DNA from 3 places in the Streptomyces sp. NPDC007872 genome. Region 1 is predicted to be linked to each of the others. Evidence: riboswitches for the same ligand, from Rfam matches in the RefSeq annotation. Region 1 holds a riboswitch; each other region holds the start of a gene.
What was found. Region 1 has a riboswitch for cyclic di-AMP ahead of ACFYNX_RS30795 (transglycosylase family protein). Riboswitches for the same ligand answer to the same signal wherever they lie in the genome.
Positions count from the first base shown of each region.

Region 1 (7,389 bases):
GGAGAGCGCCGGGTTCGGCTTCACGCCGGCGGTCCACACGATCGTGTTGGAGTCGACCTCCAGGCCGTTCTTCAGCACGACGTGGCCGTCGACGCAGGAGTCCATGGAGGTCTCGAGGTAGATCTCGATCCCGCGGCTCTCCAGGTGCTCCTTGCCGTACTGGCCGAGCTTGGGGCCGACCTCGGGAAGGATCTTGTCGGCCGCGTCGACCAGGACGAAGCGCATGTCGTCGCGCGACACGTTCTGGTAGTACTTCGCGGCGTCGCGGGCCAGGTCCTCGACCTCGCCGATGGTCTCCGCGCCGGCGAAGCCGCCGCCCACGAAGACGAAGGTCAGCGCCTTGCGGCGGACCTCCTCGTCGGTGGTCGAGTCGGCCTTGTCGAGCTGCTCGAGGACGTGGTTGCGCAGGCCGATGGCCTCCTCGATGCCCTTCATGCCGATGCCCTGCTCGGCGAGGCCGGGGATCGGGAAGGTGCGGGAGACCGCGCCCATCGCGATGACGAGGTAGTCGAAGGGCAGCTCGTACGCCTCGCCGACGAGCGGGGCGATCGTGGCGACCTTGCGGTCCTGGTCGATGGTGGTGACCCGGCCGGTGAGCACCTCGGCTCCGCGGACGACGCGTCGCAGCGGGACGACGACGTGGCGCGGCGAGATGCTGCCGGCGGCGGCTTCGGGGAGGAAGGGCTGGTAGGTCATGTACGACCGCGGGTCGACGACCGTGACGGTCGCCTCCGCGTAGCGCATCTTCTTGAGGATGCGCCGAGCTGCGTACAGGCCTACGTACCCGCCGCCTACTACGAGGATCCTGGGACGCTCCGTGGTGCTCATGCCATCGAGTATCCACCCCGTCCGGGGGGTGTGTTCGTGCGCCCCTTCACAAGGTTGCGGGACACCTCTGCTACACTCCGCCGCCCACGTGATCCAGGTCATGTTCCCGCAAAGGAACCGGGGTGCAGTGGCGAACGTTGTTCACCCCCCGTGAACTGGACCGGAGAGCCTCCGTCAACCCTGAACCGGAGGCCCCGTTCACGCGATGGAAACACCGGGCGGATCGGGCCCCGCGCCTGCGAAAGGGCCCTGAGAGGTACCTCGGAGGGCCCAACGACCCCCTTCGGACTCCCTCAGGGCCCTTTTCCTTGTGAAGAACTTCACGAACTTTCCCGGCGGAGCCGCGTGGGAAGGCTCGATAGCGACCTCCTATGCGACGGATAGAGCGATCCCATCGAGGATGTCGTGCTCGCTGACGACCACCTCGCGGGCTCCGACGCGCTCCACGATCTCCCTCAGGACGAGCGCCCCGGCGACGATCACGTCCACCCGGCCGGGGTGGATCACGGGGATCGCGGCCCGCTCGTCGTGGGTGGAGGCGAGGAGCCGGTCGGTGACCTCGGCGACCTGCTCGGCGGAGATCCGGGAGTGGTGGACCTTCTCGGAGTCGTACTCCGGGAGGCCGAGGGCGATGGCGGCGACGGTGGTGACGGATCCGGCCAGGCCGACGAGGACGTCGGCCGTGTCGATCGGCACGCTCCCGGCGGCCAGGTCGAGCGCGGCCCGGACGTCGGCGCGGATCGCCTCGGCCTCCTCGGCGGTCGGCGGGTCGTGGCGGACGTGCCGCTCGGTGAGCCGGACGCAGCCGACGTCGACCGAGCGGGCGGCCCGGACGTGGTCGGTGCCGGTGACGAACTCGGTGGAGCCGCCGCCGATGTCCACGACGAGGTAGGTCTCGGTGCCGGGCAGCTCGCCGGTGGCCCCGGCGAAGGAGAACGCGGCCTCCTGGTCGCCGGTGATGACCTCGGGCTCGACGCCGAGGATCTCCACGACCCCGCGCACGAAGTCGTCGCGGTTCTCGGCGTCGCGGGAGGCGGAGGTGGCGACGAAGCGGATCCGCTCGGCGCCCAGCTCCTCGATCACGGCGGCGTACTCGCGGCAGGCGGCGAAGGTCCGCTCCAGGGCCTCGGGGGCGAGCCGGCCGGTCCGGTCGACGCCCTGGCCGAGGCGGACGATCGTCATCCGCCGGTCCAGCTCGATCAGCTCGCCCGTCTCCGGGTGCACGTCGGCGACGAGCAGGCGGATGGAGTTCGTACCGCAGTCGATTCCGGCGACCCTGGTCACTTCTTCTCCTCCGCGTCCTCGTCCGGCGCCCCGCACGGGGTGACGCACGGGCCCTTGGCCCACCACTCCGGCAGCATCGCGAGCGCCTCGTCGCCGAACGGGTTCACGCCCGGGCCCGCGACCAGCGAGTGGCCGACGAGGACGTGCAGGCACTTGACCCGGTCCGGCATGCCGCCGGCGCTCGGGAAGCCCTCCAGGACCTCGATGGCGTCGCGGCGGGCGAGGTAGTCCTCGTGCGCGGCCCGGTAGGCGTCGGCCAGCTCCGGGTCGGTGGCGAGCCGGGCCTGCATCTCCTTCATGACCCCGTTGGCCTCCAGGGTGCCGATGGCCGAGGCCGCCCGGGGGCAGGTCAGGTAGTACGTGGTGGGGAACGGCGTGCCGTCGGGGAGCCGGGGCGCGGTCTCGACGACGTCCGGCTGCCCGCAGGGGCAGCGGTGCGCGATGGCGCGCAGGCCGCGGGGCGGCCGGCCGAGCTGGAGCTCGAAGGCGGCGACGTCCGCCTCGGTGGGCTCGGTGCGTTCGGTCTGCGGAGGGGGCGTTTGCATGTCTGCCTTGGTTGCCTAGGTCGTCGGTCGTCGGTCGTACGGGGTGTCAGGGACGGTCGGCCTTGTCCACGCCGTCCCAGAGGTTGTCGTACCAGGGGCGGTCGGCCGCCCCCTGGTCGGCGCGGGGCCGCTGCTCCGCGCCGGGGTCGTTCACGGTGAAGCCGGTCTCGCCGGGGAGCACGTAGTGCAGGTGCTCGCGGGCGAGGCGGCGGACGTAGGCCGGGTCCTGGAGGCGGGCCTTCTCGTCCCTCAGCTCCTGCACCCGCCGGGCGGCCTCGGCGGCCCGGCGCTCCTGCTCGGCGATCTCGCCCTGCTGGGAGACGTAGCTCCGCATGGGATAGGCGAGGGCCACCACCAGGGAGCAGACGACGAGGGCGAGGAAGGCGGCGCGGCCGGTGAGCCGGGAGCGGCGGGCCTGACGGCGGGTCTGGGAGCGGTAGACACGGGCGGCGGTCTGCTCGCCGAGCAGCCTGATCCGGGTCGCGGTCGAGAACCGGTCCCGGTCCTTCACGGCCATGTCGTGTCGCCTCCCCTGTTCACGCGGACGTCCCCGCACACGGTACGGGACCGAGTACGGGGACGTACGGAAGCTGCTCTGCGGAAAGGCGCAGCGGGTGTCAGCCCTTGCCGTGCCGATCAGTTCGCGGTGCGGAACCGCGGGAAGGCGCTGCGGCCGGCGTACACCGCGGCGTCGTCGAGGATCTCCTCGATGCGCAGGAGCTGGTTGTACTTGGCGACGCGCTCGGAGCGGGCCGGGGCGCCGGTCTTGATCTGGCCGCAGTTGGTGGCGACGGCCAGGTCGGCGATGGTGACGTCCTCGGTCTCGCCGGAGCGGTGGGACATCATGCACTTGAAGCCGCTGCGCTGGGCGAGCTCGACGGCGTCGAGGGTCTCGGTCAGCGAGCCGATCTGGTTGACCTTGACGAGCAGGGCGTTCGCGGACTTCTCCTCGATGCCCCGGGCCAGGCGCTCCGGGTTGGTGACGAACAGGTCGTCGCCGACGAGCTGGACCTTCTCGCCGAGCTTCTCGGTGATGACGTTCCAGCCGGCCCAGTCGTCCTCGAACAGCGGGTCCTCGATGGAGACCAGCGGGTACGCGGAGACGAGCTCCTCGTAGTACTCGGTCATCTCGGCGGCCGAGCGGGACTCGCCCTCGAACTCGTACTTGCCGTCCTTGTAGAACTCGGAGGCGGCGACGTCGAGCGCGAGCGCGATGTCCTTGCCGGGCACGTAGCCGGCCTGCTTGATCGCTTCGAGGATGAGGTCGAGCGCCTCGCGGTTGGAGCCGAGGTTCGGGGCGAAGCCGCCCTCGTCGCCGAGGCCGGTGGAGAGGCCCTTGGACTTCAGGACGGACTTGAGGGTGTGGTAGACCTCGGTGCCCCAGCGGAGGGCCTCGGAGAAGGACTCCGCGCCGATCGGGGCGATCATGAACTCCTGGATGTCCACGTTGGAGTCGGCGTGCGACCCGCCGTTCAGGATGTTCATCATCGGAACGGGCAGCAGGTGCGCGTTCGGGCCGCCCAGGTAGCGGAAGAGCGGGAGGTCGCTGGCCTCGGAGGCGGCGTGCGCGACGGCGAGGGAGACGCCGAGGATGGCGTTGGCGCCGAGCGAGGACTTGTCCGGGGTGGCGTCCAGGTCGAACATGGCCTGGTCGATCAGGCGCTGCTCGGTGGCGTCGTAGCCGACGAGCTCCGGGCCGATCTGCTCGATGACGGCGAGGACGGCCTTCTCGACACCCTTGCCCTGGTAGCGGTTCGGGTCACCGTCGCGGAGCTCGAGGGCCTCGAACGCACCGGTGGAGGCGCCGGACGGAACGGCAGCACGGCCGGTGCTGCCGTCGTCGAGGCCGACCTCGACCTCGACCGTGGGGTTGCCTCGGGAGTCCAGGATTTCCCGGGCTACGACGACGTCGATGGACGGCACGAGCATCTCCTTCTGGGATGTGACGCGGGATGTGACGCAAGGTCGGTGCAGGGTCGCTCGGCCTTGCGACAAGAGCCTAACCGCCCCGGAGGCTCCGACCGGCCGGGCGCCCGCCCCCTGGGACGAAAAAGGACCCGAGGGCACGCACAACGGGACGAAGGACCCCAGACCTACCGGGCGGTAACCGTCAGGTGGGGCCGGAGTCGTCCCGTACGAGGGGGTCGCTCCGTACGAGGGGGTCGCCCCGTACGAGGGGTCGCCCCGTACGGGAGGTGTCCCCCCGGCAAAGGGGAACCCCGGTCCGGCGCGCACGGGGGAGTGGCGCGCCGGACCGGGGTGGTCACCGCGGGAGGGTCATCGGGGGCGCGTGAGCCGCCGGACTCACGCGACCCGCCGGGCTCACTTCAGGTGGAGCTGCTGGCCCGGGTAGATCAGGTCGGCGTTCTCGACGACGTCGTCGTTGAGCTCGAAGAGCTGCGCCCAGCCGCCCTGGACGCCCTGCGCCTGGGCGATCTTGCTGAGGGTGTCGCCGGCCACGACCTTGTACTCGCCGTCGCCCTTCTTGACCGTCTTGCCGGTCGGGGTGGTGACGGTCTTCTGCGGGGCGGCCTGCGGAGCCTGGCGCGACTGGCTGCGGGTGGTCGGCTGCTCGGCCTTCCGCTCCTGCTTCGGCTGCGCCTGCCGCTGCGACTGCTCCTGCTCGGGCTGTTCCTGCTTCGGCTGCTCCTGCGGCGCGCTCTCGGCGGAGCCGCCGTCGTACGAGGCGCCGGAGAGGCCCACGCCGCAGCTCGGCCAGGCGCCCTTGCCCTGGCCCGCGAGGACCTTCTCGGCGACGGCGATCTGCTGCGACTTCGACGCCTGGTCGGCGCGCGGGGCGTAGGCGGTGCCACCGAAGGCGGCCCAGGTGGAGTTGGTGAACTGCAGGCCGCCGTAGAAGCCGTTGCCGGTGTTGATGGACCAGTTGCCGCCGGACTCGCACTGGGCGACGCGGTCCCACTCGGAGGCCGTGGCGGCCGAGGCGGTGCCCGCGGTCATCAGCGGGGCGGCGACGGCGACGCCGGTGACGCCGACGAGCGCGGCGACCTGGGCGGCCTTGGAGGGACGGCGGTGTTTGCCCTTGACGGAAAACAGCATGGGGATTCTCCTCACCGACGCCTGCGAGGTGAGCTGTCGGGTTCGGGCCGAAGAGTTGCCCGGCCGCGTGTCCTAGCACGCGACTTCACCCCTAGCCGGTCGTCGGCCGTCCGTGTCTGGACGGCCGGGCCCGGCGCTTACCTTGGGTCCCCCGCTCCTGCCTTCGGCGCTTGCGCGACGACTGTTCCCATCGGCCGACGGCAGGATTCGGCGTTTCGGTCGACGGGGCCCGCGGTGGCGAGCGATGACGACCGTAGACACAGACCCCCCCGAAGTTCAAAGAGGCTCATACGACGAATTTCGCCTCTTCTTGCCCTTCGGAGGGGACTGTTTGCGCAGGTGAGGGATGACGGAAGCGGAGCTTGCGGGCGCGACACGCCAGTTGGGACAAAGAGACCCATGTCTCACTCGTCCGGAACCGGACATACGCCCACGAACTACCCGGCCGCCGGGACCGAACCCTTCGTCAGATCGAGGTTCTGACCAGGGAGGATGAGGTCCGGATCGGTGCCCACGGTCCGCTTGTTGGCGTCGTAGAGGGCGGTCCACCCTCCGGGCAGTTCGTTCGCCTGGGCGATGTCCGAAAGGCTGTCACCCGGACGCACGACGTATTCACCCGAAGAGCGCTGACTGTCCGTTGTGCCCGAATCCTTCGCTTCATCAGCGATCGGGGTCGATGCAGCCTCTTCGGACAGCTTGTCCTTGTCCGAGGCATGTCTACCGGATTCGGTGGAGCTGTCCGGCTTGCCGGTTTCCTCCGGGGCGGCCTCGCCCCGGTGCTTGCCCGTGCCGGGCGCGGCCGACGTTCCCTCAGCTCCCGGAACACCGGGCGTAACAGACGTACCGGGCGTAACGGACTCACCGGGGGTGGCGGGGACCGTCGGGTCGGCCGGATCGGTCGGACCGGCCGGGAGCGTCGGGTCCGCCGGGTCCGTGGCCCCGGTGGTCCCGGACGGCGCGGACGGCGTCGCGGGGGCGGTCGGCGTGCTCGGGCCCGTCGAGCCGGCGGGAGCCGTCGGCGTGGCCGGCGCCGTGGCGGGGGCGGTCGCGGGGGCGGAGGACTTCGGCGCCCCGGTGGACGGAGCGGCGGCGGACGGCGCGGCCGCGGACGGCGCGGCCGCGGAGGCGCCCGACGCGCCCGAGTTCCAGTTCGACTCGGGGACGGGCGCCACGGAGGTCGTCGGGGCGGCGGCCGGGCCCGGGTCCACCCCGGTGGGCTTCCCGTCGTTCGCCAGGCCGGCGATCGGCGCGCAGGTGGCCCACGCGTCGCTGCCCTTGGCGAGGGCCTTCTCGGCCACCGCGATCTGCTGGGCGCGGCTGGCCAGGTCGGGGCTGGGCGCGTACGCCAGGCCGCCGTGGCGCTCCCAGTCGGCCTGGGTGATCTGGAGGCCGCCGTACATCCCGTTCCCGGAGTTGGCGCTCCACTGACCGCCCGACTCGCACTCGGCGACGCGGTCCCAGGTGGCGGCGTCGGCGGCGGACGCGGATCCGGTGGCGAGCAGGGGCAGCGCCATGGCGGATCCGGTCACGCCCGCGGCGACGACGATGGCGGGGGCCTGACGGGGGCGACGGTGTCGTCCGTTCCCGGAACGCATAGGTACGCCTTTCGCGTGACGGCTGAGACTGCCGGGAAACGTAGCGGCATTCGAACGCTCGTCACAAGTCGATGGCCACT
Region 1 covers NZ_JBIAEA010000011.1:146,581-153,969, reverse strand. The annotation lists gene ACFYNX_RS30820 (NAD(P)/FAD-dependent oxidoreductase) at 1-828, opposite strand, end outside; gene ACFYNX_RS30815 (Ppx/GppA phosphatase family protein) at 1,198-2,112, opposite strand; gene ACFYNX_RS30810 (DUF501 domain-containing protein) at 2,109-2,657, opposite strand; gene ACFYNX_RS30805 (septum formation initiator family protein) at 2,704-3,174, opposite strand; gene eno (phosphopyruvate hydratase) at 3,294-4,586, opposite strand; gene ACFYNX_RS30795 (transglycosylase family protein) at 4,980-5,714, opposite strand; cyclic di-AMP (ydaO/yuaA leader) riboswitch at 5,718-5,893, opposite strand; gene ACFYNX_RS30790 (transglycosylase family protein) at 6,152-7,243, opposite strand.

Region 2 (7,389 bases), on a different contig from region 1:
CGCACGGGCGTATACCTTTGGCCGCCCCTGCCTCCATCATGTGTCCGACGTGCCGCCGGGGCACACCGTGACACGAGAGGCGGGACATGATTCCCATCAGCCGCAGGGGGTTCGTCGGCATCGGCGCGGGGCTCGTGGCGGGGGCGGCGCTGCCGCCGGCACCCGCGTCGGCCGCCGCGCGGGCCGCGACCGGCACCCTCACCGACGTCCGCCACGTGGTGGTCCTCATGCAGGAGAACCGCAGCTTCGACCACTACTTCGGCACCCTGCGCGGGGTGCGGGGCTTCGCCGACCGGGCGGCGGGCAACCTGCCCGGCGGCTGGGGAACGTTCAACCAGCCGAACCTGGGCGGCCGTCAGTACCCGTGGAAGCTCAGCGACACCCCGCCGGCCGGCGGGGTGGACGGGGAGACCCTCGCGCAGTGCAACGGCGACCTGCCGCACAGTTGGACCTCGCAGCACGCGGCCTGGAACAAGGGACGCCTCGACAACTGGGTGACGGGCGTGGGCAACGTCCGCACGCTCGGCCACCTCGACCGCGAGGACATCCCCTTCCACCACGCGCTCGCCGACCACTACACGATCTGCGACGCGTACTTCTGCTCGGCGCTCAGCGCCACCGGCCCCAACCGCACCTTCCTGTGGAGCGGGAAGGTCGACGCCTCCAGCAAGGACGGCGGCGAGGAGCGGGGCCTGACCTGGGAGACGTACGCGGAGGCGCTCCAGCGCGCCGGGGTGAGCTGGAAGGTCTACCAGAACGCCCAGGACAACTACGGCGACAACGGCCTCGCGTACTTCAAGCGGTTCACCGACGCGCGGCCCGGCGACCCGCTGTACGACCGGGGCATGGGCTCGGTCCCGAAGGCGACCGGCTCGACCCCGGACGACATCGCGGCGGCGATCCGCGCGGACGTGCTCGCGGGGACCCTGCCGCAGGTGTCGTGGGTGGTCGCGAGCGAGGCGTTCTCCGAGCACCCCTACGCGCCGCCCGGCGACGGGGCGCACTTCGTCGACCTCGTCTACCGCGCGCTCGCCGCCGACGCCGAGGTGTTCGACTCGACGGTCCTGTTCCTCAACTACGACGAGAACGACGGCTTCTTCGACCACGTGCCGCCGCCGGTCGCCCCGCCGGGCACACCGGGCGAGTACCTCGACGGCGTGCCGATCGGCCTGGGCTTCCGCGTCCCCATGCTCGTCATGTCCCCGTGGACCCGGGGCAGCTGGGTGAGCTCCGAGGTCTTCGACCACACCTCCGTGCTGCGCTTCCTGGAGACCTGGACGGCGGCCCTCGGCACTCCGGCCGCCTGCCCGAACATCAGCGCCTGGCGGCGGAGGGTGACGGGCGACCTGACCGGTGTCTTCGACTTCGCCCGCCCGGTGTACGGAGTGCCCGCCGGGCTTCCGTCCACGGCGAAGGTGATCGGCCAGAGCACCTGCAAGCCGCTGCCGAACCCGGTCCCGCAGAACAACGCCCTGCCCGCGCAGGAGTCCGGCACCCGGCCGGCGCGCGCCCTGCCGTACCAGGTGAACGGCAACCTGGACCGCTTCGAGTTCGGCTCCGGCGGCAAGATCCTGGCCTGGTTCTCGATGACGAACCAGGGCGCGGAGGCCAGGCGGGCCGCGCACTTCTCGATCCACCCGCACCAGCACCGCGACACGGCCGCCTGGCAGTACACCGTGGACCCCGGCGGCACGGCCACCGACTTCTTCAACATCGGCACGGGCTCGGGGTCCGGGAAGTACGACATCTCGATGATGGGGCCCAACCGCTTCCTGCGCCGGTTCATCGGCGACGCCTCCAAGGCGGGCAAGGACGTCGAGGTGGCGGCCCGGTTCGCGACCGAGCCGGGGACCGGGAAGACGGCCCTCTGGTTCAGGATGACCAACGCCTCCGGCGGACCCGTCACCTTCACGATCCGCTCCCACGCCTACCGGACGGACGGGCCGTGGACGTACACGGTGCCGGCGAACTCCAGCACCGAGGACTTCTTCAACGCCGTGGCCTACCAGAAGGGCTGGTACGACTTCACGGTCACCACCGGCGCCGACGGGACCTGGTCGCGCCGGTACACCGGCCACATCGAGAACGGCGCCCCGAGCGTCAGCGGCTGATCCCCGGGCCCGGGCGGGGGGTACGGGGATCCCCGCGCCCGGGCGGCACCGTCAGCGGCCGGCGTGCGCGGCGCGGCGGATCGTGGCGTCGAGGAGGGCGAGGGCGTCGTCGGCCGTGCGCCCGGGGGCCCGGTTCCACGGGCCGATGAGGTCCCGCCACCCCCGCGACCGCAGCTCGGTCATGATCCAGGCGGCCGCCTCGTTCATGGTGTCCGCGCTGCCGTGACCGAGGCGGTGGGCGGCGAGGAGCGCCCCGCAGACACAGCGGGCCCCCCGCCTGTCGCGCAGCTTGTACGGGGCGTTCTGCCAGCCCCACTCGGTCAGGACGAGGCGCGCGTAGCCGAGGTGGACCGAGGGGCGCAGTTCGGCGCCGCCGACGCGGCGCCAGACGTGGAGGCGGTCCGGCAGGACGGCTCCGATCCGGCCGGGGAGGCGGCGCTCGGCGGGGGCCGGCGCCGGGAGCGCGTGGAGCGCCTCGGCCACGAGCCGCTCCACGGGCACGCTGAGCAGGTCCCGCCAGCTCCCCTCCTCGCCCGGCGGCGGTGCGGGGGCGGGCGCGAGCGGTGCGGGGGCCGGCGGTGCGGGAGCGGGCCAGTCGGTGACGATCCGCTGCCAGACGGCGCTCTCGTAGAGGGCGGCCGCCTCGCGGTCGAGGAGGTCGGGGGCGTCCGGGGCGTCGGGGACGAGCTGGGGGGCGGGGGACATCGGGCGGCTCCTGGGTCGGTCACTCCATCCTTCGAGAAGGATGTCGGCTTTGCCGGGTTTGCCCTTGAGTGCCCAAGAAGCACTCGAAACGGCTCTTTGCACCCTCAGAGATCCCAACCTCCACATTTTCGCCTCATTTCCCCATCAATGGAATTACGTCGCATATTCGGACATAACTCATCGGGTGACGCGACTCACTCAGCGCGGCCCGCCGCACGGCGCCGCCCTCCCCCACCCCGTACCGCACAAGGAAGTTCGGCGCTTCCGGAGCCCGGCCGATCTTGAATTCCCCGAATTCGGTGATCCATTTACCGGGACCGCCGCTCTGATCCTCTTGTTATTCGCCGCATTACTGGCCTACGGTCACCCCCATTCGAGCGGAACGCCTAATCCTGCCACCGCTCGGAAACCTCCCTTTTCACCCGACGGCAGGAGCGGGGGACCCACGAATACGCCGGTCCGGAATCCGGAACGGCTCGGGGTGCAGCCGCGTGCGCGCGGCCGGACATCTCCCGTCCGAACCCGACAGCTCACCTCGTAGGCGCCGGAGAGGAATCCCGTCATGCCTGCACACGGTAAGCACCGCCGCCCCCGCCGCAACCACATCTCTCGTGGACTTGCCCTGGTCGGCACGGGTGGGGCCGCGCTGTCCCTGCCCCTGATCGCCCCCGCCACGGCCGGCGCCGCGACCGCCGCCCCGGCCCCGGAGATCGCCGCCAAGGCCTTCACCGCCCCCGCGGCCCCGGCCGCCGCCAAGGCTCCGGCCGCCCCGGAGGCCACCCGCACGTACACCGTCGTGAGCGGTGACTCGCTTTCCCTGATCGCCCACAAGAAGGGAATTCAGGGAGGCTGGAAGAGCCTTTACCGAGCCAACCAGAGCGCCGTGGGTGACAATCCGTCACTCATCCACCCGGGCCTGGAACTGACGATTCATCGGGGCACCGCCAAGGCCGCCCCGGCGCAGCCGAAGACGCAGGAAAAGGCGGAGCGGAAGGCCACCGCGAAGGCGGAGAAGTCCACTTCGACCGACCGGGCGAACCGCTCCGAGCGCCGCGCGGCCGCCCCGTCCGCCGGCACCGGCACGGGGGCCTCCGCCGCCGCCCCGGCCCCCGCCGCCGCTCCGGTCGCCCCGGTCGAGGCCGCTCCGGCCGCCGCCACCCAGTACGCCGACAACCTCGACGGCTGGATCCGGCAGTCGCTGGACGTCATGGCCCAGCACGGCATCCCCGGTTCCTACGAGGGCATCCACCGCAACATCATGCGCGAGTCCTCCGGGAACCCGCTGGCCATCAACAACTGGGACATCAACGCCGTCAACGGCACCCCCTCGAAGGGCCTGCTCCAGGTCATCGAGCCGACCTTCCTGGCCTACCACGTGCCCGGCACGTCGATGGACATGTACGACCCGGTCGCCAACATCACCGCCGCCTGCAACTACGCGGCCGACCGCTACGGCTCCATCGACAACGTCGACAGCGCGTACTAGTCCGCACCGGGCGCTTCCGGGGCGCCCCGGCCCCGGAAGTGCGCGGTGAACCAGGAGGTGGCGAGCTCCGCCACCTCCTCCAGGGCGCCGGGCTCCTCGAAGAGGTGGGCGGCGCCCTCCACCACGGCCAGCCGGTTCTCGCAGCGCAGCAGCGCCCCGGCCCGCCGGTTGAGGTCCAGGACCAGCGGGTCCTCGCCGCCCACCACCAGGAGGGTCGGGGCCCGCACCCCGGCGAGCCGGTCGGCCGCGAGGTCGGGCCGGCCGCCGCGCGAGACGACGGCGGCGACGGGGGACGCGGGGTCGCCCGCCGCCCACAGCGCGGCCGCCGCTCCCGTGCTCGCCCCGAAGTAGCCGAGCGGGAGTCCCGCGACGCCGGGCCACCCGGCCAGTTGTTCCGTGGCCCCGGCGAGCCTTCCCGCGAGGAGCGGGGTGTCGAAGACGTGCGCCCGGTCGGCCGCCTCGGCCTCGCTCAGGAGGTCGAACAGCAGGGTCCCGAGACCGGCCCGGTTCAGCTCCGCGGCGACCGTCCGGTTCCGGGGGCTGTGGCGGCTGCTGCCGCTGCCGTGGGCGAACAGGACGAGGCCGGCGGCCCCCTCGGGCACGGCGAGCCTCCCCGCGAGCGTGGCACCCCCGACCGGGATCCGTACGTCCTCGTCCCGGACGACGGGGTCGCGCGCGGCCCGGCTCCGGTCCAGGCAGGCGATCACCTCGTCGTCCGGCGTCTGCGGGAAGTCCCGGTAGAACTGGCCGACGGCGTAGAACCCGTCCGGGGTGTCGACGCCGACGGTCTCGTCGGCCTCGCCGCCGAGCCGGGCCGTCCAGTGGGGCGGCGCGACCGGCACCGCGAGGACGATCCGGGCCGCGCCCCGGGCACGGACCACCCGGCAGGCCGCCAGGGCCGTGGCGCCGGTGGCGAGCCCGTCGTCGACGACGAGGACCGTCCGTCCTTCGAGGGGCACGGGCGTGCGGCTGCCCCGGTAGCGGCGGGCGCGCTGCTCCAGTTCGGCCAGCTCGCGCTCCTCCGCGGCGGCCAGCGCGCGGGCGTCCACACCGGCCTCGTGGAGCACCTGCTCGTTGAGGACCCGGACCCCGCCCTCGCCGATCGCGCCCATCGCGACCTCCGGCCGGTGCGGCACGCCCAGCTTCCGGACGAGGCAGATGTCGAGGGGGGCGTCGAGGGCGTCGGCGACCTCGACGGCCACCGGCACGCCGCCGCGCGGAAGGCCGAGGACCACGACGTCCTGGCCCTTGAGGTGGCCGAGCCGGGCGGCTAGCCGCCGCCCCGCGTCGCTGCGATCGCTGAAGACCATGGTCCGACGCCCTTCCGCCTGTGCGCCCGTCCGGGCGGGCCCGGGACGGACGATCACCTCCCTCCAGGGTAGGCACGCCGGCCCGCTCGGCGAGGCGAAGCGAGACGAGGGCGAGGGCGAGGGCGAGGGTAAGGCGCGAGCCCCGGACGTCCCCGCGTCAGGCGGCGAGGAAGGCCTCGATGGCCTCGGCGAGGGCCTGCGGGGCCTCCTCGGGGGCGTAGTGCCCGGCGTCCTCGATGACTTCGAGGCGCGCGTTGGGGTACCAGCGCAGCCATGTCCCCTCCATCGCCTCGGTGCCGAGCGCCGGGTCGTGCGCGCCGACGACGAGGAGGACGGGCGTGGGGTTGTCGCGGACGCGCTCGTGGAAGTCGGCGCGGGACCAGGAGTCCAGGTAGGCGCGGAAGGCCGTGGCGGAGGAGCGGCTGAGGGAGCGGTCGACGAGCGCGCCCAGCCAGGCGTCGTCGTACCGGCCGCCGGTGGTGCGGTCGATGATCGCGCGCCGGTTGGCCGGCTCCCCCGCGGCTCCGGCGAAGAGCTCCCAGGACTCCCCGTCCAGGGGGAACCCGGCGGCGGAGACCGGCGAGACGCCGATGAGCGAGCGGACGCGGCCGGGGGCTTCGAGGAGCACCAGTTGGGCCGCCTTGCCGCCCATCGAGTGGCCGATGACGGAGAAGGAGTCCCAGCCGAGGTCGTCGGCGACCGCAAGGGCGTCGGCCGCCACCTCCTCCATCGTGTAGGCGCCCTCGTGGTCGAGGGCCTCGCCGTAACCCCGGCAGTCGACGAAGGCGTAGGTGCCGACGGAGCCGTCCAGGTGGGCGCGGAGCGGGGCGAAGCTGGTGCGGTCGCCGAACCAGTTGTGGAGGACGAGGGCCCTCCCCGGTCCTTCGCCGTGGACGTCGTACGGAAGAACCCGGCCGGTCATCGTGCCCCCTGGTCGCGCGGTGGCGCCGCCGCGCGCCGACGGCGGCGGTCGACCACCGAGTGTGACGGTCCGGACGCGTGCGGTCAACGATCCCGTTCGGCGGAGGGCGCTCCGGGATGCGGGGGCTTCGGCCCCGGGGGCATCCTGGCTGTGTGACCGCGCACGGCGCTTCCGGCCCCGGCCCGGCGGGCGGTACCGGGCGTCCGTCCGGGAGCGGAGCCGGCGACGAGCCCGCTTCCGGTGCCCTGACGTGGGCACTCGCGGAGGCGGCGCTCGGGGCCGTGGAGGGGGTCGGCGGATACGCGGGCGGGGTGTACCTGCGCTCAGAGACGCCGGGCCTGCTGCGGCTCGCGATCCTCGTGGGGCTGCCGGGACCGTTGTTCCGTCCGTGGTGGCGGATGCACGCCAACCGGCCGTTCCCGGTGGCCGAGGTCCACCGTTCGGGCCAGGCCCTCCACCTGGCCGACGTCGAGGAGGCGATGCGGCGCTTCCCCCAACTGGTGGCGAGCCTGCCGTTCCCCTTCGCCTCGCTGTACGCGCCGGTCCTCGCGGGCCGCGAGCGCTTCGGCGTGCTCGTGGCGCTGCGCGCGCCCACCCCGGGCGTACCGGTGGACGCGCGGGACCGGAGCCGGATGACGCGGGGCGCGCTCCGGCTCGGCGAGGCCCTGGACGGGCTGTCCCGCCGGGGGACGGCGGTCGAGTGGACGGGCGATCCGGTGTGCGTGCAACTGCCGAGCGGCTCGGGACCGCCGGTGCGGTTCGGCTCCTTCGACTGGGACCTGCTCTCGGGCACCGTGACGATGGACGACGGGCTTCTGAGGATCCTCGGGGCGGGCGTGACCTCGCCCTGCACGA
Region 2 covers NZ_JBIAEA010000003.1:386,374-393,762, forward strand. The annotation lists gene ACFYNX_RS12205 (phosphocholine-specific phospholipase C) at 87-2,111, shown strand; gene ACFYNX_RS12210 (hypothetical protein) at 2,163-2,816, opposite strand; cyclic di-AMP (ydaO/yuaA leader) riboswitch at 3,190-3,373, shown strand; gene ACFYNX_RS12215 (transglycosylase SLT domain-containing protein) at 3,379-4,302, shown strand; gene ACFYNX_RS12220 (phosphoribosyltransferase family protein) at 4,299-5,612, opposite strand; gene ACFYNX_RS12225 (alpha/beta fold hydrolase) at 5,770-6,534, opposite strand; gene ACFYNX_RS12230 (SpoIIE family protein phosphatase) at 6,687-7,389, shown strand, end outside.
Region 2: another riboswitch for cyclic di-AMP. It lies ahead of ACFYNX_RS12215 (transglycosylase SLT domain-containing protein); the one in region 1 lies ahead of ACFYNX_RS30795 (transglycosylase family protein).

Region 3 (7,389 bases), on a different contig from region 1:
GTCGCCCTTCGCGCACCCGCTGTTCACCGTGCTCACCGGCATCGGCTTCGGCCTCGCCGCACTGGCCCCGCGCGGGAAGCGACTGCGGAAGGTGCTGCTTCCGCTCGCCGGGCTGCTGCTCGCCATGGGCATGCACGCCGCCTGGAACGGCTCGGCCACCTTCGGCGGCCCCTGGGCCTTCTACGCGGTGTACGGGGCGCTCATGATGCCGGCCTTCGGCCTGCTGACCTGGCTGGCGGTGTGGAGCCGGCAGCGGGAGCTGCGCACGCTCTCCGGGGAGCTCCCGGCGTACGCGGCGGCCGGCTGGCTCTCCCCCGACGAGCCGCTCGCGCTCTCCTCGATGCGGGCCCGGCAGCTCGCCCGCTCCTACGCCGCCCGGACGTACGGCAAGCGGGGCGCGCGGGCCGTCGGCGAGTACGAGTCCTTCGCGACGACCCTCGCGTTCCTGCGGGACCGGGCCCGGCGCGGCACCGCCGGGCCCGACTTCACGGCCCGCGAGCAGGAGCTGCTCCACCACCTGTGGCAGCGCCGGGCGGTCGCCTCGCCCGCGCTGACGTACGCGGCCCGGGCGACGGGCCGGGCGTGGACGCCGCCGCAGTACCTGGACTACGGCGGCTACAACCCCTACCGCGGTTAGGGCCTGTCCGGCGGATCAGGGTCGGGTAGGCCGCGGCGTCTGGTGCGGTGCCTCACAAGGCGCCGGAGCGGCTCGATAGCGGAGCTATCGGGACGTTTCGGCAACGCGGCGAGGTGCCGTGCCAGGCGTCGCGGCCCCGGCCATGATCCGCCGGACGGGCCCTAGGGCCCGTCCGGCGTCAGTCCCGGATCGCCGACGCCTCGGTCAGGAGGGTCAGCTCCTCCTCCGTGAGTTCCAGGTCGGCGGAGGCGACCAGGGCCGGGAGCTGTTCGACCGTACGGGCCGAGGCGATCGGCGCGACGACGGTGGGCCGGGAGGCGAGCCAGGCGAGGGCGACGGTGGCGGGCTCGGCGCCGTGCGCCCCGGCGACCGCGTCGAGCGCGGAGAGCACGGCCCGGCCCCGCCCGGTGTCCAGGTGCTTGCCGGCCCCGGCGGCGCGGGCGCTGTCGACGCTGGTGCCGGGGCGGTACTTGCCGGTGAGGAAGCCGGAGGCGAGGCCGTAGTACGGGACGGCGGCGAGCCCCGCCTGCTCGGCGGTCTCCAGGAGCGGGCCCTCGTAGGTCTCGCGGGAGACCAGGTTGTAGTGCGGCTGGAGGGCCACGTAGCGGGCGAGGCCCTCGGCCTCGGCGAAGTCCAGGGAGGCGCGGAGCCGCTCGGGGGAGATGTTGGAGGCGGCGACGGCCCGGACCTTGCCGTCCCTCACCAACTGGTCGAGGGCGGTGACGATCTCCTCGACGGGGACGGACTCGTCGTCGAAGTGCGTGTAGTACAGGTCGATGCGGTCGGTGCCGAGGCGGCGCAGGGACTCCTCGGCGGCGGCCTTGATCGTGGGGGCGGAGAGCCCCTTGAACCGGGGGTGGGCGCCGGCCTTGGTGGCGACGACGACGTCGTCGCGGTTGCCGCGGGAGGCGAGCCAGCGGCCGATGACGGTCTCGGACTCGCCGCCCTCGTTGCCCTCGGCCCAGGCCGAGTAGACGTCGGCGGAGTCGACGAAGTTGCCGCCCGCGGCGGCGTAGGCGTCGAGGACGGCGAAGGACTGCGCCTCGTCGGCGGTCCAGCCGAAGACGTTGCCGCCGAGGGCGAGCGGGAAGACGTGGAGGTCGGACGTGCCCAGCGTACGGAGAGAGGTCATGGGGTGATCAACGGTCTCCGCCGCCGGGCCTATTCCGCACGACTCCCGGGCGGTTCTCGTGCGGTTCCCGGGCGGCTCCCGGGAGGGTCAGACCGTCAGGCCCTTGGAGCGCAGCCAGGCCGCCGGGTCGACGCCGTCGCCGCCGCCGGGGTGGACCTCCAGGTGGAGGTGGGCGCCGGAGACGTTCCCGGTGGCGCCGACGCGGCCGATCGTCTCGCCGGTGCCCACGGTCTGGCCCGCGGAGACCGTCATGGAGGAGAGGTGGCAGTACCAGACCTCGGTGCCGTCCTCCAGCTCCAGGACGATCCGGTAGCCGTAGGAGCCGGACCAGCCCGCCGACTTCACCGTGGCGCCGTGGACCGCCTTGAGCGGGGTGCCGGTGGGGGCCGCGAAGTCGAGGCCGGTGTGGTAGCCGGAGGACCACATCGAGCCGGACTGCATGTAGGTGGCGGTGAGCGTGTACGAGGAGAGGGGCATCGAGTAGCTGGCCGCGAGCGCGGCGAGGCGCTCGGCCTCGGCCTTCGCGCGGGCTTCCGCCTCCGCCTTGGCCTTGGCCTCCGCCTCGGCCTTCGCCTTGGCCTGTGCCTTGGCCTCGGCAGCGGCCTTCTCCGCGGCGTCGGCCTTGGCCTTCGCCTCGGCGGCGGCCTTCTCGGCGGCCGCCTTCTCCGCCGCGGCCTTCTCGGCGGCGTCGGCGGAGGCCTGCTGCTGCTCGGCCTGCTGGAGGATGCGGGCGCGCAGGGCCTCGCCGGCGTCGGCGGTGCCCGGGGCGTCCGCGGTCGTCAGGCTCGCCCGCGTGACCTGCCCGGTCCGCGCGGCCCGGTCGTCGGTCTCGGTGGTGTACGTGGCGGAGGTCAGCGGGTTCGGGTTGGCGCGGTCCGCGGGGACCGTCTCCCGCTCCTCCCGGTCGGGCAGGAGCGCGCCGACGCCGGGGAGGTCGTGGGCGTCGGGCAGGTTCAGGTCCGGAAGGTCCGGGAGCGATATGGCCACCGGCGGCTTGTCCTGCGCGGTGGCGAGGCCGCCCGCACCGACGGCCGCGATGACGCCGACGCCGAGGACGGTGGAGGAACGGGCGAAGTTGGAGCGCTGCTTGACGACCCGGTGCCGGCCGCCGGAGCGGTTCTGGGAGCGGAGGGAGTCCTCGGTGGGGTTCCACTCGGTGTCCGGGACGGAGGGAGCCGCACCGCCGCCGAAGGCATCGAAGGGGGCTTCGGGGGCAGGGGTGTTGGACGCCACGGAGGCGCGCTCCTTTCCTTCCTTCTCGCCTACCGGGTTAGCTGACGGGTTCGGAGCAGGAAGGTCTCCTACGGGCCCGGTCGCACGGGTGGGTGCGAAGGGCTCGATTCACCCCAAATGGTGGTTCCCCGGTTCCCTTTCGGGATTCGGCGCATGCGCACGGTGCCGTCTCTTGCGACGGCTGGGACGACCGCGCTGCGTTATCGAACGTTAATAGACAGGGGGTCCCGTTTCCAAGCCGTTCCCCTTGATCATTCAGTGAATTGACAGGGAATGGTCCGACTTGACCCCCCTTCAGCGGGACGGGCTCCGAGGATGGCAAAACCCCCGCAACCTGACGGTACGTCAATTGTTATCGCAGGGAGACCTTCCGACTACCCGTGGTGACGGGGGGTACGGGGCGGTCGTGACGGGGCCCGCGTGCGGTCAGTGGCGGGGCCCGCGGGCGGTCGTGGCGGGGGTGCGGGGCGGTCAGTGGTGGGGCCTCCCGGGCGGGACCACCGGCATCGTCCGGCGCCGCTCCGGCTGCCCCGCCGCCGGGCGGCTCAGCGCGAGCAGCGCCATGTCGTCCGTCGCCCCGCCGCCCGTGTGGAGCCGTACGTCGTCCACGAGCGCGTCGAGCACCTCCTCGGGTCCGGGGAAGATCCGCCCGGCCAGCCGCTCCGCCGGGTCGTAGAAGACGCCCTGCGCGTTCCGCGCCTCCGAGAGGCCGTCGGTGTAGAAGAGCAGCGTCGTGCCCGGCGGGTACGGCCGGGCCTCGGCGCGGTCCGGCCACGACGCGAGGTCCCCCATGCCCAGGGGCAGCGCCGGCCGGCTCGGATCGACCGGCTCGACCCGGCCGTCCCCGTGCAGCACCAGCGGGGGCGGGTGCCCCCGGTTGACGACCCGTACGAAGCCGTCGAAGGTGCCGCTGCCGTCGGAGCGCGGGATCTCGGCCAGGACGGCGGTGGTGAACCCCTCGACGGCGTCGAGGCTGTCCCGGCGGGTGCCCTCCCGGTCCAGCGCCCGTTCGAGCCGCTCCGCCACGCCCTCCAGGGTCCGCTCCTGCTCGGCCGCCTCCCGGAAGGCCCCGATGACGACGGCGACCGCCTCGACCGCTTCGAGGCCCTTGCCCCGTACGTCCCCGACCACGAGCCGCACCCCGTGCGGGGTGTCCTGCACGGCGAAGAGGTCGCCGCCGATGAACGCGTCCGCCTGCGCCGCCTCGTAACGGGCCGCGCACCGCAGCCCGCCGATCCGCTCGGCGGGCGTCGGCAGCACCGCCTTCTGCGCGGTCTCCGCGATGACCCGCGCCGAGGCGAGCCGCTCGCCGCTGCGGCGCACCACCCGGTTGATGAGGAGGGCGAGCCCGGAGACGGTGAACACGGTCAGGGTCTCGGCGACCGCCGGGGCGCGGGTGACGTCGTCGCTGAAGAGGTAGAGGCCGACCGAGGCGAGGACGGCGGCGATCCCGGTGAGGAGGGTCGTGAGCAGGGAGAAGAAGGGCGCGGCGACCAGCGGGGCGGCGGCGAGCATCGGGGAGGCGGTGTACGGGGCGGGGGTCGTCACGTCGAAGAGGACGCCGCCCACGATGATCAGCGGCGGCAGCGCGCGGATGAACCGCCGGGCGCCCCGGTACCCGGGACGGCCCTCACCGCCCCGCCTCCCGCGACCCACCGCTCCTAGGGGGTGCCCCACCTGTTCTCTCCCGCCGGTCCGCCCGCCCGCGGCCCGTACCGCGCCCTTCCAGAGTGGCCGCCACCCCGGCGGACGGCGACTCCGCACGGCCGACCGGTGTACGGGGGGCCGGCGTAGAGGGGTGGGGCCGGGGGCCCGGGGAACGGCACCTACATGTTCCGCTCGGCGTAGACCGCCAGCGCGTCCCGGACGAGGACCGCGGTCCCCTCGCCGTACCGGTCGTAGTTCTTGGTGAAGCGGGGGTCGTCGACGTACATCCGGCCGAGACCGATCACGTACTCCTTGGTCGGCGCCGTGGTGGTCGACAGCCAGGCGACCTGCCGCCGCGCGAGGGCCTGCACCTCGTCGCTGTCGGCGGCCAGGCCGTCCCGCGCCGCCTTCCCGAAGTCACGGGTGATGCCCGCCTGCTCCTCGACGAACGCCCGCTTCTGCTCCCCGTCCAGCGAGCGCCACCACCGGTCGCCCTGCTCGTACGCCTCGCGGCCCCAGCGGTGGGTGACCTCCTCCTCGTACTTCGTGTGGTCGAAACCGTCGAACATCTCGTCTGCCATGAGTTCCTCTCCGTCCTCGGTCTTCTGGAGAGTGGTCCGCACCGACATGATCTGACGTCCGATGCGCTCGCGCTCCTGCTCCAGGAGGGCGAGATGGGTGCGCAGGGCGGCGGTGGTGTCCCGCTGACCCGCGAGGACCTCGGCGATGGCGGGCAGCGAGAGCCCCAGCTCGCGCAGCAGCAGGATCCGCTGCAGCCGCACGAGCGCCGCCTGGTCGTAGTACCGGTAACCGTTCGCGCCGATCCGGCTCGGCTCCAGCAGTCCGCGCTCCCCGTAGTGCCGGAGGGTGCGGCTGGTGGTGCCGGCCTTCTTGGCGATCTCCTGGATCGACCACTCCATGACGAGAACGCTAGATCTTGACGTTGCGTCAAGGTCAACCGGAAACGTCCTGGGAAACGACGAAGGCCCGGATCCGAGTGCATCGGATCCGGGCCTTCGTTCGCTACTGAGTAGCGGGGACAGGATTTGAACCTGCGACCTCTGGGTTATGAGCCCAGCGAGCTACCGAGCTGCTCCACCCCGCGTCGGTAAACACGACTGTACGGCATGACCGGGGCGATCCTGAAATCGGTTTCCGCAGGCCCTGCTCCGGCCCCTGTCTCAGCAGCCGCAGTCGTCGGCGTCGACCGGGGCCGTCAGGGGGTCGGCGGCCTTCTCCGCGGGCCCTTCCCACGTCTCGTACGCGAAGCCCTCCCGCACCCAGTACTCGAAGCCACCGAGCATCTCCTTGACCGGGAAGCCCCGCTCCGCGAGGGCGAGCGCGGCGCGGGTGGCGCCGTTGCAGCCGGGACCCCAGCAGTACGTGACGACCGGCACGGACCGGTCGAGCAGCGCCTCGGCCTGCTCCGGAATGAGCACGGTCGGCAGGTGAACGGCTCCGGGGACGTGCCCCTGGTCCCAGGAGGCGGTGGACCGCGTGTCGACCAGGACGAAGCCGGGGTCGGTGCCCTCGGCCGCGGCGGTGGCGAGAACCGAGGCCACGTCGGAGACGTCGGCGTGGAAGGCGAGGCTCGCGGAGAAGTACGCGGCAGCGGCGGCGGGCGAGGCCGGCGGGGTGCGAAGTACGGGATTGACCTGCGGTGTCGTCGTCATGCTGATCAAATTAGGGCCGAAGAGCACCGCGCTGAAGTGGCGAATCACGGCGATCGACGGCTTCGGCCGGTGATTCCCGGGTGTTCGGGGAGGGAGGGCGGGGATCTCACGCGATGACCCTCAGGCCTGCCCCTCCTTGTCACATCGGCGCGATCCGATCCGTCATGCAGGCATGACGGCACGCGAGGGGGAGACCGGGCAGTGGGCGTGAACGGGGACGTGGGCCTGAACGGGGACGTGGAGGAGGGCGCGGGCATGGACGTGGGCATGGACGTGGGTGTGGGCGTGGGCGCCGACGCGTGGGGCGACGAAGAGCTCCTGGCCCGGCGCTTCGACGCCGACCGGGGCCATCTGCGGGCGGTGGCGTACCGGATGCTGGGCTCGCTGAGCGAGGCCGAGGACGCCGTCCAGGAGACCTGGCTCAAGCTCAGCCGCGCCGACGTCTCCGGGGTGCGGAACCTCAGCGGCTGGCTGACCACCGTCACCGGCCGCGTCTGCCTGGACATGCTGCGCTCGCGCGGCTCCCGCCGCGAGTCCCCGCTGGAGTACTACGTCCCCGACCCGGTGGTCCGGGCCGGGGACACCGCCGACTCCGCCGGTGCCGGCGATCCGGAGCGCGCGGCCGAACTCGGCGAGTCCGTCGGCCTCGCGCTCCTCGTCGTCCTGGAGGCGCTGTCGCCGGCCGAACGGCTCGCGTTCGTGCTGCACGACATGTTCGCCGTCTCCTTCGACGAGATCGCGGAGGTGGTGGACCGCAGCCCGGCCGCGACCCGCCAGCTCGCCAGCCGTGCCCGCCGCCGGGTGCGGGACGCCTCCCCGGGCCCCGCCCCGGACCCGCGCCGCCGCCGGGAGATCGCGGACGCCTTCCTCACCGCGGCGAACGGCGGCGACTTCGACGGCCTGCTCGCGGTCCTCGACCCGGACGTGGTGCTGCGCGCGGACGGCGGCCGCCTCATGGCCGGCGCATCCAAGCTGGTGCGGGGCGCCGAGACCGTCGTCGCACAGGCCCTCGCGTACTCCAGGTTCCGCAAGGCGGTGCTGCGGGTCGTGGCCAACGGCGAGCCCGC
Region 3 covers NZ_JBIAEA010000005.1:20,092-27,480, forward strand. The annotation lists gene ACFYNX_RS18645 (PrsW family glutamic-type intramembrane protease) at 1-637, shown strand, start outside; gene ACFYNX_RS18650 (aldo/keto reductase) at 816-1,769, opposite strand; gene ACFYNX_RS18655 (M23 family metallopeptidase) at 1,857-3,002, opposite strand; cyclic di-AMP (ydaO/yuaA leader) riboswitch at 3,014-3,164, opposite strand; gene ACFYNX_RS18660 (PP2C family protein-serine/threonine phosphatase) at 3,474-4,658, opposite strand; gene ACFYNX_RS18665 (MerR family transcriptional regulator) at 4,829-5,569, opposite strand; tRNA gene ACFYNX_RS18670 (tRNA-Met) at 5,681-5,754, opposite strand; gene ACFYNX_RS18675 (rhodanese-like domain-containing protein) at 5,831-6,322, opposite strand; gene ACFYNX_RS18680 (sigma-70 family RNA polymerase sigma factor) at 6,578-7,389, shown strand, end outside.
Region 3: another riboswitch for cyclic di-AMP. It lies ahead of ACFYNX_RS18655 (M23 family metallopeptidase); the one in region 1 lies ahead of ACFYNX_RS30795 (transglycosylase family protein).